Regions from separate parts of the Streptomyces sp. NPDC036764 genome, predicted to be linked through region 1. Evidence: riboswitches for the same ligand, from Rfam matches in the RefSeq annotation. Region 1 holds a riboswitch; each other region holds the start of a gene.
What was found. A riboswitch is a leader RNA that binds a small molecule or an ion and turns the genes downstream of it on or off. The one in region 1 is predicted to bind cobalamin.
Positions count from the first base shown of each region.

Region 2: linked by a shared signal. The riboswitch ahead of ACZ69Q_RS23115 (cobalamin biosynthesis protein) and the one ahead of ACZ69Q_RS03285 (energy-coupling factor ABC transporter permease) in region 1 are both predicted to bind cobalamin.
Region 3: linked by a shared signal. The riboswitch ahead of ACZ69Q_RS21900 (ribonucleoside-diphosphate reductase subunit alpha) and the one ahead of ACZ69Q_RS03285 (energy-coupling factor ABC transporter permease) in region 1 are both predicted to bind cobalamin.

Region 1 covers NZ_JBVJPT010000001.1:762,297-767,591, reverse strand. Annotated here, with positions in the region: gene ACZ69Q_RS03300 (S9 family peptidase) at 1-796, opposite strand, end outside; gene ACZ69Q_RS03295 (M20/M25/M40 family metallo-hydrolase) at 802-2,106, opposite strand; gene ACZ69Q_RS03290 (M55 family metallopeptidase) at 2,099-2,932, opposite strand; cobalamin riboswitch at 3,033-3,219, shown strand; gene ACZ69Q_RS03285 (energy-coupling factor ABC transporter permease) at 3,250-3,951, shown strand; gene ACZ69Q_RS03280 (energy-coupling factor ABC transporter substrate-binding protein) at 3,948-4,319, shown strand; gene cbiQ (cobalt ECF transporter T component CbiQ) at 4,323-5,072, shown strand; gene ACZ69Q_RS03270 (ATP-binding cassette domain-containing protein) at 5,069-5,295, shown strand, end outside.
Region 2 covers NZ_JBVJPT010000006.1:65,803-71,097, reverse strand. Annotated here, with positions in the region: gene cobN (cobaltochelatase subunit CobN) at 1-317, opposite strand, end outside; gene ACZ69Q_RS23120 (cobyric acid synthase) at 314-1,849, opposite strand; gene ACZ69Q_RS23115 (cobalamin biosynthesis protein) at 1,846-2,787, opposite strand; cobalamin riboswitch at 2,890-3,029, opposite strand; gene ACZ69Q_RS23110 (CU044_2847 family protein) at 3,259-3,648, shown strand; gene ACZ69Q_RS23105 (nSTAND1 domain-containing NTPase) at 3,692-5,295, shown strand, end outside.
Region 3 covers NZ_JBVJPT010000005.1:263,311-268,605, reverse strand. Annotated here, with positions in the region: gene ACZ69Q_RS21905 (ribonucleotide-diphosphate reductase subunit beta) at 1-939, opposite strand, end outside; gene ACZ69Q_RS21910 (hypothetical protein) at 1-16, shown strand, start outside; gene ACZ69Q_RS21900 (ribonucleoside-diphosphate reductase subunit alpha) at 939-3,320, opposite strand; cobalamin riboswitch at 3,445-3,581, opposite strand; gene ACZ69Q_RS21895 (GNAT family N-acetyltransferase) at 3,634-4,140, opposite strand; gene ACZ69Q_RS21890 (NACHT domain-containing protein) at 4,296-5,295, shown strand, end outside.

The sequences.
Region 1 (5,295 bases):
AGAGGTTCCACCAGCCGCTGCGGTCGCTCGTGTACAGCAGCCGCCCGTCCGCCGACCAGTCGGCCTGCGCGATCGACTCCTGCGGGCCGCCGGTGACGATCCGCGGGCTGCCGAGCGTGCCGTCCGCCGCGACGTCGGCGAGAAGCAGTTCCGTGCCGTCCCACGGCATGCGCGGATGGTCCCAGGCGAGCCACGCCGCCTGCCGTCCGTCGGGCGAGATCCGCGCGCCGGTGACGAACCGGTGCCTGTCGTCGGTCAGTTCGCGTACGGCGCCGCGGTCCCCGGCCGCCGAGCCGTCCAGCGGTACGGCGGCCAGGACGCGCCGCACGTCGGTGGGTCCGGAGCCGGTGAACTCCTCCAGCACGCACCACACCTCACCGAGGTCGGGCCGCAGCAGCGGCTCCACCCAGCGCAGTCCGCCGCCCACTCCGGACACGGGGGTGAGCGGACGCGGCTCGCCGCCCTCCTCGTAGCGGTAGAGCCGCTGGTCGGCGAAGTCGACGAAGACGACGAGCGGCCGGCCGTCCGCGACGGCACCGGCCCACGGCTGCCCGCCGTACTCGATGACCCGGCTGCGAACGTTCCACGGGGCGGGCAGCACCGACTCCTCGCTGCCGTCGGCCCGGCGCCGCACCAGCGTGCGCCGTCCGCCCTCGGTCGGCCGGGCCTCGGTCCACCACGCCTCCTCCCCCACGAAGCCCACGAAGTCGGGCCGCCCCTCGTGCGCGGCGGCGACGGCCGCGTCGATGGGCGAGGGCCAGGAACCGTACGCCAGCGTCCGCACTGTCTCCCCCAACTCCCCTAGGCCGTACGCAGAAAACGATCGAGCACGCGGACGCCGAAATGCAGTGCCTCGATGGGCACCCGCTCGTCGACGCCGTGGAACATGGCCCCGTAGTCGTAGCCCTCCGGCAGCTTCAGCGGCGAGAAGCCGTAGCCGGTGATGCCGAGCCGTGAGAACTGCTTGGCGTCGGTGCCGCCGGGCATGCAGTACGGCACGACGTGCCCTTCGGGCGCGAACTCCTCGACGGCCGCGCGCATACGGGCGTACGTCGGCGAGTCCACGGGCGACTGCAGGGCCACCTCGTGATGGTGGAACTCCCAGTTCACGTCAGGTCCGGTGAGCTGGTCAAGGGTGGCGCGGAACTCGTCCTCGCAGCCCGGCAGATAGCGGCCGTCGACGTAGGCCACGGCCTCCCCCGGGATGACGTTGACCTTGTAACCGGCCTCCAGCATGGTCGGGTTGGCGCTGTTGCGGACGGTCGCCTCGACCAGCCGGGCGGCCGGGCCGAGCTTTTGGAGCAGGCCGTCCACGTCGTCCAGGTCGGCGTCGAGGCCGTGGAGCGCCGCGAGTTCGGTGAGGGCGGCGCGCACCGTCGGGGTGAGCCTGAGCGGCCACTCGTGGGCGCCGATCCGGGTGACGGCCGCGGCGAGGCGGGTGACCGCGTTCTCCCGGTTCGGCCGGGATCCGTGCGCGGCCCGTCCGCGCGCCGTGAGCTTGACCCAGCCCGTTCCGCGCTCGCCGGCGGCGAGGGGATAGATCTGCCGGCCGCTGCCGTCGTGGACGGTGAAGGCACCCGATTCGCCGATGCCCTCGGTGCAGCCCTCGAAGAGTGCGGCATGCCGGTCCGCGAGGAAGCCGGAGCCGTCCTCGGCGCTCGCCTCCTCGTCGGCGGTGAACGCGATCACCACGTCCCGCCGGGGCCGTACGCCCTCGCGGGCCCAGGCCCGGACCACGGCGAGGATCATCGCGTCCATGTTCTTCATGTCGACCGCGCCCCGGCCCCACACGACGCCGTCGCGGATCTCCCCGGAGAAGGGGTGCACGCTCCACTCGTCGGCCTGCGCGGGCACCACGTCCAGATGACCGTGCACGAGCAGCGCGTCGGCCGACGGGTCGGTGCCCTCGATGCGGGCGACGACGTTCGTACGGCCCTCGGTGCGCTCCAGCAGGACGGGTTCCAGGCCCGCCTCGGCCAGCTTCGCGGCGGCGTACTCGGCGGCGGGGCGCTCCCGGCAGTCGCCGCCACCTCGGTTGGTCGTGTCGATGCGGATCAGGTCGGACGTGAACGCCACGACCTCTTCCAGTGCCTGCCCGTCAGCCATACTGCTCCTCCACCGCGGCCGAGACGATCGTGGTGACCGCCTTGAAGGTACGGATTCCCTCGTACATCCGCTCGCTGGTGTACGCCACCTTTCGCTCGCCGATACGTTCGACGCCGGGGACGACGGTGGCGGCCATCGCGAGATGCTCCGCGTCGAACTCCACGGCGACCGTGAACGGGCCGTCGCTCACCGGCTGCTGACGGACCGCCAGCGCGGCCGCCTCCTTGGCCGCGGCGCGGATGTCGGCGCCGGTCCTGGCCGGGGTACGGCACACGGCCGCGTACCGCGAGACATGGTCCTTGACGGCGACCTTCAGCGCCTCGGGTGCGTAGCCGAGCGCGTCCTCGCAGGCCAGGTCGTCCCCGGTGACGAGCACGACGGGCACGCCGTACTCGGCGACGACGTGCGCGTTCAGCAGCCCCTCGCTCGCCCGGACGTCGTTCAGCCACACACCGGTGATCTGGTTCGCGAGGTAGGTGTGCGCGAGGACACCCTCCATACCGGCGCCCGCGTGGTAGCCGACGAAGGCGATGCCGTCCACGTCGCCGTGCTGCACGCCCTCCACCATGGACAGCGACTTGTGCCGGCCGGTGAGCATCTCGGCGCGCTCGTCGAGCTGTTCGAGCAGCAGATTGCGCATGGACCAGTGCGCCTCATTGATGAGGACGGCGTCGGCGCCGCCGTCGAAGAATCCCAGTACGGCGGCGTTGACGTCCGACGTGAACATGCCCCGGCAGCGCTCCCACTGCGGCGTCCCGGGCAGCACGTCGGCCGGCCAGGTCACCCCGGTGGCGCCCTCCATGTCGGCGCTGATGAGGATCTTCATGCCCGATCACGTTACGCGCCCGGGAGGGAACCCGCCACGAAGCGGACGAACGCCACTTTCACACCTTTGGGGTGTGCTTGTCAGCCACCCGCCGCGGGCACTACTGTCACCACGCCTTGGTGAACGGGAAATCCGGTGTGATGCCGGTGCGGCCCTCGCCACTGTGAATCGGGAAGTCCGGCTCCTGCCCTCGCGGGCAAGCCACTGGGTCCTAGCGACCCGGGAAGGCGGAGCACGGGCGTGTGGTACCCGTCAGCCAGGAGACCGGCCAAGGCGCGTCAACCATCCACGAGGTGCTGGAGAGGGTCTGCTGCGCCATGCACATAGCCGAGGGTTTTCTGCCCCCGGCGCACGCGGTCGCCTGGGGCGTCGCGTCCGCGCCGTTCGTCGTACACGGAGTACGTTCACTCACCCGTGAGGTCAGGGAGCATCCCGAGAGCACACTGCTGCTCGGCGCCTCCGGGGCCTTCACCTTCGTCCTGTCCGCGCTGAAGCTGCCCTCGGTGACCGGTAGCTGTTCGCATCCCACCGGCACGGGCCTGGGCGCCATCCTGTTCCGGCCGCCGATCATGGCGGTCCTGGGCACCATCACGCTGCTCTTCCAGGCGCTGCTGCTCGCGCACGGCGGCCTGACCACGCTCGGCGCCAACGTCTTCTCGATGGCGATCGTCGGTCCCTGGGCCGGATACGCGATCTACAAGCTGCTGCGGCGCTTCGACGTGCCGCTGATGGCCGCCGTCTTCTTCGGCGCGTTCGTCGCCGACCTGTCCACCTACTGCGTGACCAGCGTCCAGCTCGCGCTCGCGTTCCCCGACCCGGGCAGCGGATTCGTGGGCGCGCTCGGCAAGTTCGGCTCCATCTTCGCCGTCACCCAGATCCCGCTCGCGGTGAGCGAGGGTCTGCTGACGGTGCTCGTGATGCGGCTGCTGGTGCAGTCCAGCAAGGGCGAACTGACCCGGCTGGGTGTGCTCCTCACCAAGAAGCAGTCCCCGAGCGAGACCGAGGCGGTGGCCCCGTGAGCAGGAACACGAAGATCAACCTCTTGCTGCTGCTCGTCGTGGCCGCGCTCGCCGTGCTGCCGCTCGCGCTCGGCCTCGGCGACCACAAGGAGGAGCCGTTCACCGGCTCCGACGGGGAGGCGGAGACGGCGATCACCGAGATCGAACCTGACTACGAGCCGTGGTTCTCGCCGCTGTACGAGCCGCCGTCGGGTGAGATCGAGTCGGCCCTGTTCTCCCTCCAGGCGGCGCTCGGCGCCGGTGTCCTCGCCTACTACTTCGGGCTGCACCGGGGACGCAGGCAGGGCGAGCAGCGGGCGCTGGAGCGGGACGCCGAGGGCGTGGCAGCCGGTGGCGCCGGCGAGGAGTCGAAGGCCGACAGGGTCTGAGGGGTGCTACCTATCGACGCGGCGGCGCACAGCAGTCGCTGGCGCCGCCGTCATCCCGTGGACAAGGCCGTGCTCGGGCTCGGTCTCACCGTGCTCGCGATCTCCCTTCCGCCCTGGCCGGGAGCCGCGCTGGTCCTGGTCACCGCCCTGACGGTGCTGCTGGGCCCGGCGGGCGTGCCCGGCCGGCGGCTGTGGCGGGCGTATCGCGTACCGCTCGGCTTCTGTGTGACCGGCGCGGCCACGCTGCTGGTCCAGGTCGGCGGTCCGGCGGGCTTCGTGTCCCTCGCCGACGACGGGCCGCTGCGCGCGGGTGAGCTGCTGCTGCGCACCTCGGCGGCCTCGCTCGGAGTGCTGCTGTTCGCGTTCACCACACCGATGTCGGACCTGCTGCCCCGGCTGGTGAAGGCCGGGGTGCCCGCGCCGGTCGTGGACGTCGCGCTGGTGACGTACCGCATGAGCTTCCTGCTGCTCGACTCGGTGCGCCGCGTGCGCGACGCGCAGGCCGCGCGGCTCGGGCACACCACCCGCGCCGCGACCTGGCGCTCGCTGGCCGGGCTCGGCGCCACCGCCTTCGTGCGGTCCTTCGACCGGGCCACCCGGCTCCAGGCCGGGCTCGCCGGGCGCGGCTACGACGGCACGCTGCGCGTCCTGGTGCCCGAGGCGAAGGTCTCCGTCCGTTTCACGGCCGCGAGTTGCGCTCTGCTCGCAGCGCTGGCCGCCCTCACCCTCGTACTGGAAAGGGCCCTGCCATGAGCGAGCCCACCGCCCTGGTCGCCCTGCGGGGCGCCTCCTACGCCTACGAGGACGGCCCCGTCGTGCTCAGCGGCCTCGACTTCGACGTCCGCGAGGGGCGGGCGCTGGCGCTGCTGGGCCGCAACGGCAGCGGCAAGACCACGCTGATGCGGCTGCTCAGCGGCGGACTCAAGCCGCACGACGGCCGGTTGACGATCGGGGGAACGCCGGTCCGTTACGACCG
Region 2 (5,295 bases), on a different contig from region 1:
ACGAGGTACTTCAGCGCCTCGGCGACCACACCGGCGGGGACGGACGACTCGGCCATCAGCTCGGCGTCCGGCACCGCCTCGCCGCCCAGCAGCACGGTCGGCACACCCGACGCCTTCAGCTTCGCGAGCCCGTCCTCCCAGGCCCGCTTGCCGCCCAGCAGCCGGACGACGGCGAGGTCCGCGCCGTCGAGCAGCGCGGGCAGCTCGCTCTCGACGTCCACGCGGGTCGGGTTGCCGATCCGGTAGTCGGCACCGGAGGCGGCGCTGGCCGCCAGCAGATCGGTGTCGGCGGTCGACAACAACAACACAGTGCTCATGCGGGCGCTCCCGGTGGAATGAAAGGCAGTCCTTGCGGCGCGCCCGACTCGATGAGCCGCCAGAGCGCGTCCGTGTCCGCGTGCTGTTCGATGAGATCGCCGAGCCGGTCGAGCTGCTCCTCGCGCAGCGCGGCGAACGACGTGTCCGGCGCCGGCACGAACCGGCGGCCCGCGGCGGCCGCCACCTCGCGCAGGAACGCCCGTCGGAAACCGTCCGACTCCAGCGAGCCGTGCCAGTGCGTGCCCCAGGTCTGGCCGACCCGGCAGCCGTCCAAGCTGTGTCCATCGTCATCGGAGATGAACGCGTCGCCCCCCGTGATTTCGGCGACCCCGTGGTGGATCTCGTACCCCTCGACCTGCTCCCCGAGGGCCTCGCCGACGGGCCGGGTCAGGGTCTTCTCCCGGGCGAACCGCACCCGCACGGGCAGCACCCCGAGCCCCTCGACCTGCCCGCGCCGGCTCTCGACGTCGTCCTCGATGTGCTCGCCGAGGACCTGGAAGCCGCCGCAGACGCCGAGGATCGGCCGCCCCTCGGCAGCCCTGCGGGTAAGGGCCCTCGCGAGCCCGCGCTCCCGCAGCCACTCCAGGGCGCGGACGGTGCCCCGGGTGCCGGGGACCACCACCAGATCCGCGTCGGCCAGTTCCTCCGGCCGGTCCACGAACCGCACGACGACGCCCGGTTCTGCGGCGAGGGCGTCGACGTCGGTGAAGTTGGACATCAGCGGCACGGCGCACACCGCGACCCGCAGCACGTCCTCACCGACGGGGGAGGAGACCTGGGACTCCCGTACGGCGCCCCGCAGGGACACCCGCAGCCCGTCCTCCTCGTCGATGCCGAGCCCGTGCCGGAAGGGCAGGACGCCGTAGGTGTGCCGCCCGGTGAGGTCGTGCAGCATGTCGAGGCCGGGTTCGAGGAGCGAGACGTCGCCGCGGAACTTGTTGACGAGGAACCCGGCGATCAGCTCCTGGTCCTGACGGGACAGCAGCGCGACGGTCCCGAAGAAGGAGGCGAAGACGCCGCCGCGGTCGATGTCGCCGACGACGAGCACCGGGAGCCCGGCATTGCGGGCGATGCCCATGTTGACGATGTCGGTCCGCCGCAGATTGATCTCGGCCGGAGAGCCGGCCCCCTCACAGATCACCGCGTCATAGGTGCCCCGCAACTCGGCGAGGCACTCCAGCACGGTCCCGAGCAACTGCTGCTGCCGCCCGCCGTGGTACCCGCGCGCACTCAGCTCACCCACTGGCTTGCCCAGCAGCACGACCTGACTGCTCTGCTCACCACCCGGCTTGAGCAGCACGGGGTTCATCAGCGCGGTCGGCTCGACGCGGCACGCCTGCGCCTGCATGGCCTGCGCACGCCCGATCTCGGCGCCCTCGCGCGTCACGAACGAGTTCAGGGACATGTTCTGCGCCTTGAACGGCGCGACTTTCACCCCCTGCCGCACCAGCCACCGGCAGATCCCGGCGGTGACGACGCTCTTGCCGGCGTCGGAGGTGGTGCCGGCGACGAGAAGGCCACCGCCCGTCATGAGGTTCGCCCCTTCGCGATGCGGCGCGCGGCGACACAGACGCCGAGCGCCAGCCAACCGATGCGCTTGGACAGCCGTACGGCCCGTTCGATGTCGTGGGTGCCGACGGCCCGCCCGTTCTGGTTGAGCACGGGCCGGTGCTCGACCCGGCCGCCGTAGGAGAGGGTCCCGCCGAGCCGTACCCCGAGGGCCCCCGCGAACGAGGCCTCGACGGGCCCGGCGTTCGGGCTCGGGTGCGCGTCGGCGTCGGCACGCCAGGCCCGCAGCGCCCCTCGGGGATCGCTGCCGGCGACGGTGGCGAGTACGGCCGTCAGCCGCGCCCCCGGCCAGCCGGCCACGTCGTCGAGCCGCGCCGAGGCCCAGCCGTAGCGCCGGTACCTGGGTGACTTGTGCCCGACCATCGCGTCGAGCGTGTTCACGGCCCGGAAGCCGAGCAGTCCGGGCACGCCGCCGACGGCCCCCCACACCAGGGCCCCCACGACGGCGTCGGAGGTGTTCTCGGCGACGGACTCCACGACCGCCCGCGCGATCCCGTCCGCGTCCAGCGCCTGCGGATCCCGCCCGCACAGATGCGGCAGCCGCGCGCGTGCCCCCTCGACGTCCCCCGCCTCCAGGGCACGCCCGACGGCCCGGGCCTCCCGGGCGAGCGAGGTGCCCCCGACGACGGCCCAGGTGGCGGCGCCGGTCAGCGCGAGTGAGGCGGCCGGGGAGGTGCGGACGGCGCGGGCGGCGACGGCACCCAGCGCGACAGCGCCACCGGCGCACACGGCGGTGTGCACCGCGCCGCGTGCCCTGTCGTCGCGCCACAGCACCCGTTCCACGGCGGCCGCGGCCCGTCCGAACGCGGCGACCGGATGCCCCCGGCGGGGGTCGCCGAGCAGCAGATCACCGAGGAGCCCGGCGGCGGCGCCGTACGCGAAGACGCGATCGGCTCGCATCGGGGTCAGCCGACCGTGAGGTCAGACGAGGGTCTGCTACTGCGTGTCGATCGGCAGGCGGGCATCGCGTTGTGTCCTCACTCAGGGTGTCCACGCCCTGGTTCGACGAGACCGGCGGCGAGAGTTCCTGGCTCCCGGGGATTGCTACCCCGGTGACAGTGGCGGGACCGCGCCGGACTCACACCGGCTTCCTCTTCTGCCGCCGTACTTGGCCCCGGCAGTCCACCACGGGGTTCCGAGGGGCGTCAACTTGCCGTTGACCTGCGACGGAGGAGTGTGCGCAGGCCCATAGGAAGGAGTGTGTCCGGGCCCACTCGGATGGAGCGTGCCCCGAGCGGGGGCCGACCACTCCCTTCGGTGCCAACTCCGGTGCCTGGTCAGCGTGTTGATCGCTGTGACGTCTCGATCGCCGGCAGCTACCGTGTGGTCCCACCGGCTCCTTCCGTACCACAGGACAGGTCCAGCATTTCCATGACAGGCATCACCACGATCGAACTCGACGACGGCTCGTTGCTGCGCGTGGAGACCACTGCGCCCGGCCCGTCGCAATCCGCGCCCGCCAGGTCGTCCTCCACCGCGGACGACGCGTACGAGCCCATCGGCCGGCCACGCGTCGTGCAGAACGTCGGAGAAGCCGCCGACACCCTGCGCGAGGCCGTCGACCGAGTGCGCCCGGCCGTCCAGGACATCGTCGACTCGCTTCGCACCATGCCACGGCGTCCCGACCGGATCACTTTGGAGTTCGGCGTGAAGGTGACCGCCGAGGCCGGTGTGGTCGTGGCGAGAACCGCCGCCGAGGCGCACTTCACCGTGGGAGTGGAATGGGACGCCAGCGTGGGGGGCGCAGCCGATGCCACTTGACGCGTTACCGCTGCGTGCCCGGTACGAACGGGGCGCTGCCCGCGTGTTCGACTCCGAGGGAGTGGTCGCGGGCGCCGGGTTCCTGGTGGCCGATCGACTGGTGTGCACCTGCGCCCATGTGGTGCAGGAGGCGGACGGACGCCGGCCGCGACGACCGGTGACCGTGGACTTCCCGCTGCTGGCGGGAGCCGACCCCGGCCCGGGCGTCCCTGCCGAAGTGGTCTCCTGGCGGCCCGACGACGACATCGCCGTACTGCGGCTCTCCCGCGCGGTGGAGAACACGGAGCCGCTTCCGTTCGCGTACGAGGCGGGCGACGAGTGGGGCAGGCCGATACGCGCCTTCGGGTTCCCCGAGGACGCACCGCGCGGAGTGAACGCCACCGGCGTGCTGCGCGGCCGGCAGCGCGCCGATCGCCTCCAACTCGACCTGGCGGCGCAGGGGGTGGCCATCGGACGCGGCTTCAGCGGGGCCGCCGTGTGGGACGTGGAGCGCGACGCCGTGGTCGGGATGCTGATCACACGCGGCCGTCATGGCATCAGCAGCACCGCCTACCTGATACCGGCGGACCGGATCATCGACTCGGACGTGCCACAGCAGTGCCCGTTCCGCGGCCTGGACCGGTTCGAGGAGGAGGACTTCCGGTACTTCCACGGGCGCGAGAGCGAGGCACGCGAACTCGTCGACGCCCTCGGCTCCCGGCCCATGACCGTCCTCGTCGGCCCATCCGGCAGCGGTAAGTCCTCCCTGCTCAGAGCAGGGCTGCTGGCCGAACTGCGGCGCGCGGGGACGCCCACCGCGCTGCGCATACCGCAGCCCGCCGACTCGGCAGACGCCGCGGCCGAGGACGCGGACGCCTGGGTGGCCGAGGCCGTCACCGCCGCCTGGCAGGCCGCCGCTCCCGACGCCGCCGCCCGCCGGGACAGGTTCGACGCGGTGCGCGAGGCGTGCACCGGGCCGGAGAGCGAGCGGATCGCCCTGCGCGGCCGGCTCTGCGACGAAGTCGGTTCGCGTGGCGCCGTACTGCTCCTCGACCAGTTCGAGGAGTACGCCGCCGCCGTGCCGCACGGTGCGTTACGGGCCTACCGTGTGCTGTCGTCGCTGACGCAGGCTCCCGACCCCGCGCAGGGCGGCGGGCTGCGCGTGGTGCTGACCGCCCGGTCGGCCACGCTGGAGGTGCTCACCGCGGCCGACACGTCGGGCGGGCTGAGCCGCGCGGTGACGTTGCTCGCGCCGATGACCGTTCAGGCGCTGGCCCGCGCCGTGGAGGAACCGGTCAGGGCGGTTCCCGGGCTCCGCCTGGCCGACGGCCTGAGCCGGCGCCTCGTGGACGACGCCGTCGGCGAGCCGGGCTGCCTGCCCCTGCTGCAGTTCGCGCTCACCCAGTTGTGGCGGCGCCGCGAGGCCGGCACCCTCACCCACGCCGCCTACGACGACATCGGTGGCGTCGGCGGCGCGCTGGCCGCGTACGCCGACACCACGCTGGACGAGTGCCTCGCGGACACCGGCGTGGACGAGGACGCCGCCCGTCGGCTCTTGCAGCAACTGACCCGGCCGGACGGGCAGGGCGGGTTCATACGTCGTGCCGTACCGATCCACCGGCTGCCGCCCGGGCAGGCCGAGCTGGCACGCGCGTTGGCCGGACGCCG
Region 3 (5,295 bases), on a different contig from region 1:
GTTGGTGAGCTCCTGAACACCCTGGAGCTCCATGAAGGAGAAGGGGTTCTCGGAGCCGTACACCGGAGCGAAGCCGAGGCGCGACAGGCGCTGATCGGCGACACACTCCAGGTACTGCCGCATCGAGTCGGTGTTCATGCCCGGGAGGCCGTCACCACACAGGTCGCGCGCGAACTGCAGCTCGGCCTCGACGGCCTCCCGCAGCATGTCGGTGACCTGCTGCTGGAGCTCGTCGTCGAAGAGCTCCGGCTCCTCCTTGCGGACGGTGTCGACGACGTCGAACGCGAAGGACATGTGCATGGTCTCGTCGCGGAACACCCAGTTGGTGCCGGTGGCCAGACCGTGCAGCAGACCCCGGCTGCGGAACCAGTAGACGTACGCGAAGGCGCCGTAGAAGAACAGGCCCTCGATGCACGCGGCGAAGCAGATCAGGTTGAGCAGGAAGCGACGCCGGTCGGCCTTGGTCTCCAGGCGGTCCAGCTTCTCGACCTCGTTGATCCACTTGAAGCAGAACTCGGCCTTCTCGCGGATCGAGGGGATGTTCTCGACGGCGTCGAAGGCCGCCGCCCTGTCCTCCGGGTCGGGCAGATAGGTGTCGAGCAGCGTCAGGTAGAACTGGACGTGCACGGCCTCCTCGAAGAGCTGGCGCGACAGGTACAGGCGCGCCTCCGGGGAGTTGATGTGCTTGTACAGCGTCAGCACCAGGTTGTTCGCCACGATCGAGTCGCCCGTCGCGAAGAACGCGACCAGCCGGCCGATCATGTGCTGCTCGCCCTCGGACAGCTTCGCGAGGTCGGCGACGTCCGAGTGGAGGTCGACCTCCTCCACGGTCCAGGTGTTCTTGATGGCGTCCCGGTAGCGCTCGTAGAAGTCCGGGTAGCGCATGGGGCGCAGAGTCAGCTCGAAGCCGGGGTCGAGAAGGTTCTGGTTACTGGGCATTACTGGCAGGCCTCGCAGGACTCGGGGTTTTCCAGGGAGCAGGCGACGGCGTCGGGCTCGGCGACCTGCTGGACGGGGATGGTCTTCTCGGGCTGGGCGGCCTGACCCTGGGCGGCGCGGGCGATACGGGTCGCCGGGCGCGAGCGCAGGTAGTACGTCGTCTTCAGGCCCGACTTCCAGGCGTACGCGTACATCGAGGAGAGCTTGCCGATGGTCGGCGTCTCCAGGAAGAGGTTCAGGGACTGTGCCTGGTCGAGGTACGGGGTCCGGGCCGCCGCCATGTCGATCAGGCCGCGCTGCGGGATCTCCCACGCCGTGCGGTACAGCGCCCGTACGTCCGCCGGGATCCAGGCGAAGTCCTGCACCGAGCCGTTGGCATCACGCAGCGCCTCGCGGGTGCGGGCGTCCCAGACACCCAGCGCCTTCAGCTCGTCGACCAGGTACGAGTTGACCTGGAGGAACTCGCCGGAGAGCGTCTCGCGCTTGAACAGGTTGGACACCTGCGGCTCGATGCACTCGTAGACACCGGCGATGGACGCGATGGTGGCGGTGGGCGCGATGGCCAGCAGCAGCGAGTTGCGCATGCCGGTCGCGGCGATCCGCTCGCGCAGCGCGGCCCAGCGCTGCGGCCAGGCCGGCTCGACACCGTAGTGGTCGGGGTGCAGCACACCCTGGGCGGTACGGGTCTTCTCCCAGGCCGGCAGCGGGCCGTTGCGCTCGGCGAGGTCGGCGGACGCCTCGTACGCGGCGAGCATGATGCGCTCGGCGATGCGCGTGGAGAGCTGTTTCGCCTCGGCCGAGTCGAAGGGCAGCCGCAGTTTGAAGAAGACGTCCTGGAGGCCCATCGCGCCCAGGCCCACCGGCCGCCACTTGGCGTTGGACCGGCCCGCCTGCTCGGTCGGGTAGAAGTTGATGTCGACGACGCGGTCGAGGAAGGTGACGGCCGTGCGGACCGTCTCGTCCAGGCGCTCCCAGTCGATCTCCCCGTCGCTCACGAACGCGCCGAGGTTGACCGAACCCAGGTTGCAGACCGCCGTCTCCCCGTCGTCGGTGACCTCCAGGATCTCCGTGCAGAGGTTGGAGGAGTGGACGACATGGCCCGGCAGGGCCGTCTGGTTGGCGGTGCGGTTGGCGGCGTCCTTGAAGGTCATCCAGCCGTTGCCGGTCTGCGCGAGGGTGCGCATCATGCGGCCGTACAGATCGCGGGCCGGGATGGTCTTGCGCGCCAGACCCCGCTCCTCGGCCTTGCGGTAGGCCGCGTCGAACTCCTCGCCCCACAGGTCGACGAGCTCGGGGACGTCGGCGGGCGAGAACAGGGACCACTGGCCGTCGGCGTTGACCCGGCGCATGAACTCGTCCGGGATCCAGTGCGCGAGGTTCAGGTTGTGCGTACGGCGGGCGTCCTCACCGGTGTTGTCCCGCAGCTCCAGGAACTCCTCGATGTCGGAGTGCCAGGTCTCCAGGTAGACCGCGGCCGCGCCCTTGCGCCGGCCGCCCTGGTTCACGGCGGCGACCGAGGCGTCCAGGGTCTTCAGGAACGGGACGATGCCGTTGGAGTGCCCGTTGGTGCCCCGGATCAGCGAACCCCGGGAGCGGATGCGGGAGTACGACAGGCCGATGCCGCCGGCGTGCTTCGAGAGGCGGGCGACCTGGTGGTAGCGGTCGTAGATGGAGTCGAGCTCGTCCTTGGGGGAGTCCAGGAGGTAGCAGGACGACATCTGGGGGTGCCGGGTACCGGAGTTGAAGAGGGTGGGGGAGGACGGCAGGTAGTCGAGGCGGCTCATCAGGCCGTAGAGCGCGGAGACCTCGTCGACGGAGCGGACGGTGTCGTCCTCGGCGAGACCGGCGGCGACGCGCAGCATGAAGTGCTGGGGCGTCTCGATCACCTTGCGGGTGATGGGGTGCCGCAGGAGGTAACGGCTGTGCAGGGTGCGCAGGCCGAAGTAGCCGAAGCGGTCGTCGGCGGCCGTGTCGACCAGCGCGTCGAGACGGGCCGCGTGGATGCGCGCGAACTCGGCCGTGCGGTCGGCGATGAGGCCCTCGCGGTGGCCGACCGCGACCGACTCGGTGAAGGACGTCACACCCTGCGAGGCTGCCTCGGCGGCGATGGAGATGGTCAGCAGCCGGGCGGCGAGCCTGCTGAAGGCGGGGTCCTCGGAGATGAGGCCGGCCGCCGCCTCGGTGGCCAGCTCGCGCAGCTCCGCCTCGTCGGCCCGGGCGGACCGGCCGCGCAGTGCGGCGGCGGCGACCCGGCCGGGGTCGGCGTCGGGGAGGTCGGCGGTCAGCTCGGTCAGGAGCCGCAGCAAAGCGGTTCCCGGGGCGTCCTCGTCGGTTTGGACCTGAGAGACGGCTGAGGCCGGTTCTGCTGGCGCGATGGTCACGTGGGGGCTCTCCCTCGCTCGGCACGGGGGCCTTGCGGAGGGCAGGGGGCAGCACACGAGCGCACGCGGCGTCGCGTCCACCGGCCCATTCCACGAGACCCGGACGTCGGGCGCACCGGCCGGTCGGCCGGGCGCGCTGTCGGCAGGTCCTCGGACTGACTCCTGTGCACGGTTCTGGGAACAGACATGCACAAGTACACCGTTGCGGGACAGTTCCGGATTCGCACCGGATTCCCCTGCGGCGACAGCGAGCATGAGCATACATCTTGTGCTCGCCCGCCACGCCACCCCCAGATGTTGTGTCGCGGTGGTTTCAGAGCGTCAACTCATAGGTGAGGAGAGTGATGTCGACGAGCTGCGGGATCGGATTCCAGTCCCGCTCGGGTGTGCGAACGAAGCCGAGCCGTTCGTAGATGCGGTGGGCGCCGTGCATGGTGCGCTGGGTCGACAGGACGATCCGTACGCAGCCCTCCGTGGCCCGGGCGCGGTCGACGCAGGCGCGCACGAGGGCCTCGCCGGCGCCGCGTCCCCGGGCCGCGCGGTCGACGGCGAGCATCCGGATCTCGGCCTCGCCGGGGCGCGCTATGTCGGCCATCGGGCCGCCGCCCGGCACGAAGGTCACCCCGCCCAGCAGCCGGCCGTCCACGACGGCCACCAGCACCTCGGCGGCGGCCGCGCGCTTGGCCACATCCCTGAGCTCGCCGAGGTACTCGTCGCTCTCGCCGAAGTCGAGGAGTCCGTCGTGGAGGTAGGCCCGGGCGGTGATCTCACCGAGCGCGTCGAACTCGCCGGGCGCCGCCGGCCGGATCGCGATGTCCATACGCCGAGTCTGCCGGACGGCCACGGCGGCGGGCCCGTGGATTTCCGCCGAGGGCCGCCGGGTTGCGGGGAGTTCAGGGAGTGCTTCCATGGAGATAGGTGTCGGCGCCTCGCGGTCGCTCCGTTTCGAGAGCCGTTCTCGGAAGGAGACGAACGATGACGAGGGTCGTCCGTCGCCCGCCCGGCAAGAAGCGGCCGCGTGACGCGCCGATGGCGACGCTGGCTCCGAGACGGGCGGGCAACTGGGTCAGACAGGGGGCCGTGGGCCACTGGCACCGGCTGACGATCCGCCTGGAGGCCCGCGGCGGCACCGCCCGCCCCAGGAAGTGGCGGCGCTGGTTCACCTACACCAATGTCACCCGGGCCATCTGGACGGTGGCCGCGCTGGCCGTGCTCGCGTGGGTGGTGGAGGGCCTGTACATCCTGCTCTCGGGCCACACGACCGGCTTCGAGAAGTGGCGGCAGGGCAACGACGGATTCGACACGGTCATGCGCTTCGTCGGCCCGGTGCTCGCCGCGTCGCTCGCCGCCGCGCTCTTCCTGTTCTGGTGGTACCGGTGGACCAAGCGGCGTTATCTCGCCAAGGCACGGGGCGACCCCCACCGGCTGGTGCTCACCGCCGGGCCGGACGCCGCCGAGATCGTGGGCCGGGAGGAGATCGCCCAGGTCATCGCCGAACGGCTGCGCGACCGGGACACGCGCCGGCCCTATCTGCTGGTCGGCGGCGTCGGTGTGGGCAAGACCGCCGTCCTGGTGCGGCTCACCGAACTGCTGGCGGAGCAGAACGCCGTACCCGTGCCTATCCGGCTGCGGGACGCGAACGGCACGACCGACCTGAACTTCGAACGCATGGCCAAGGCGCGCTTCACCGAGGAGGCCCCCCGGGGCATCCTCGCGCGCAGCAAGACCGAGCGGGTCTGGCAGCAACTGCTCGCCGACGACAAGCCGGTCGTCATCGCCGACGGACTGGAGGAGGCCCTCCTCGGCGACGGCCTCCAGCAGAACCGGGACAACATCATCCGGCGGGCCATCGAGCGTGCCTACGAGGAGAAGCTGCCCCTCGTCATCGCCTCCCGTCCGCACAGCCCGCTGGAGAGCACCCCGGCCGCGATCGTGGAGCTGGAGCCGCTCAGCGAGGAGGAGGCACTGCGGTTCG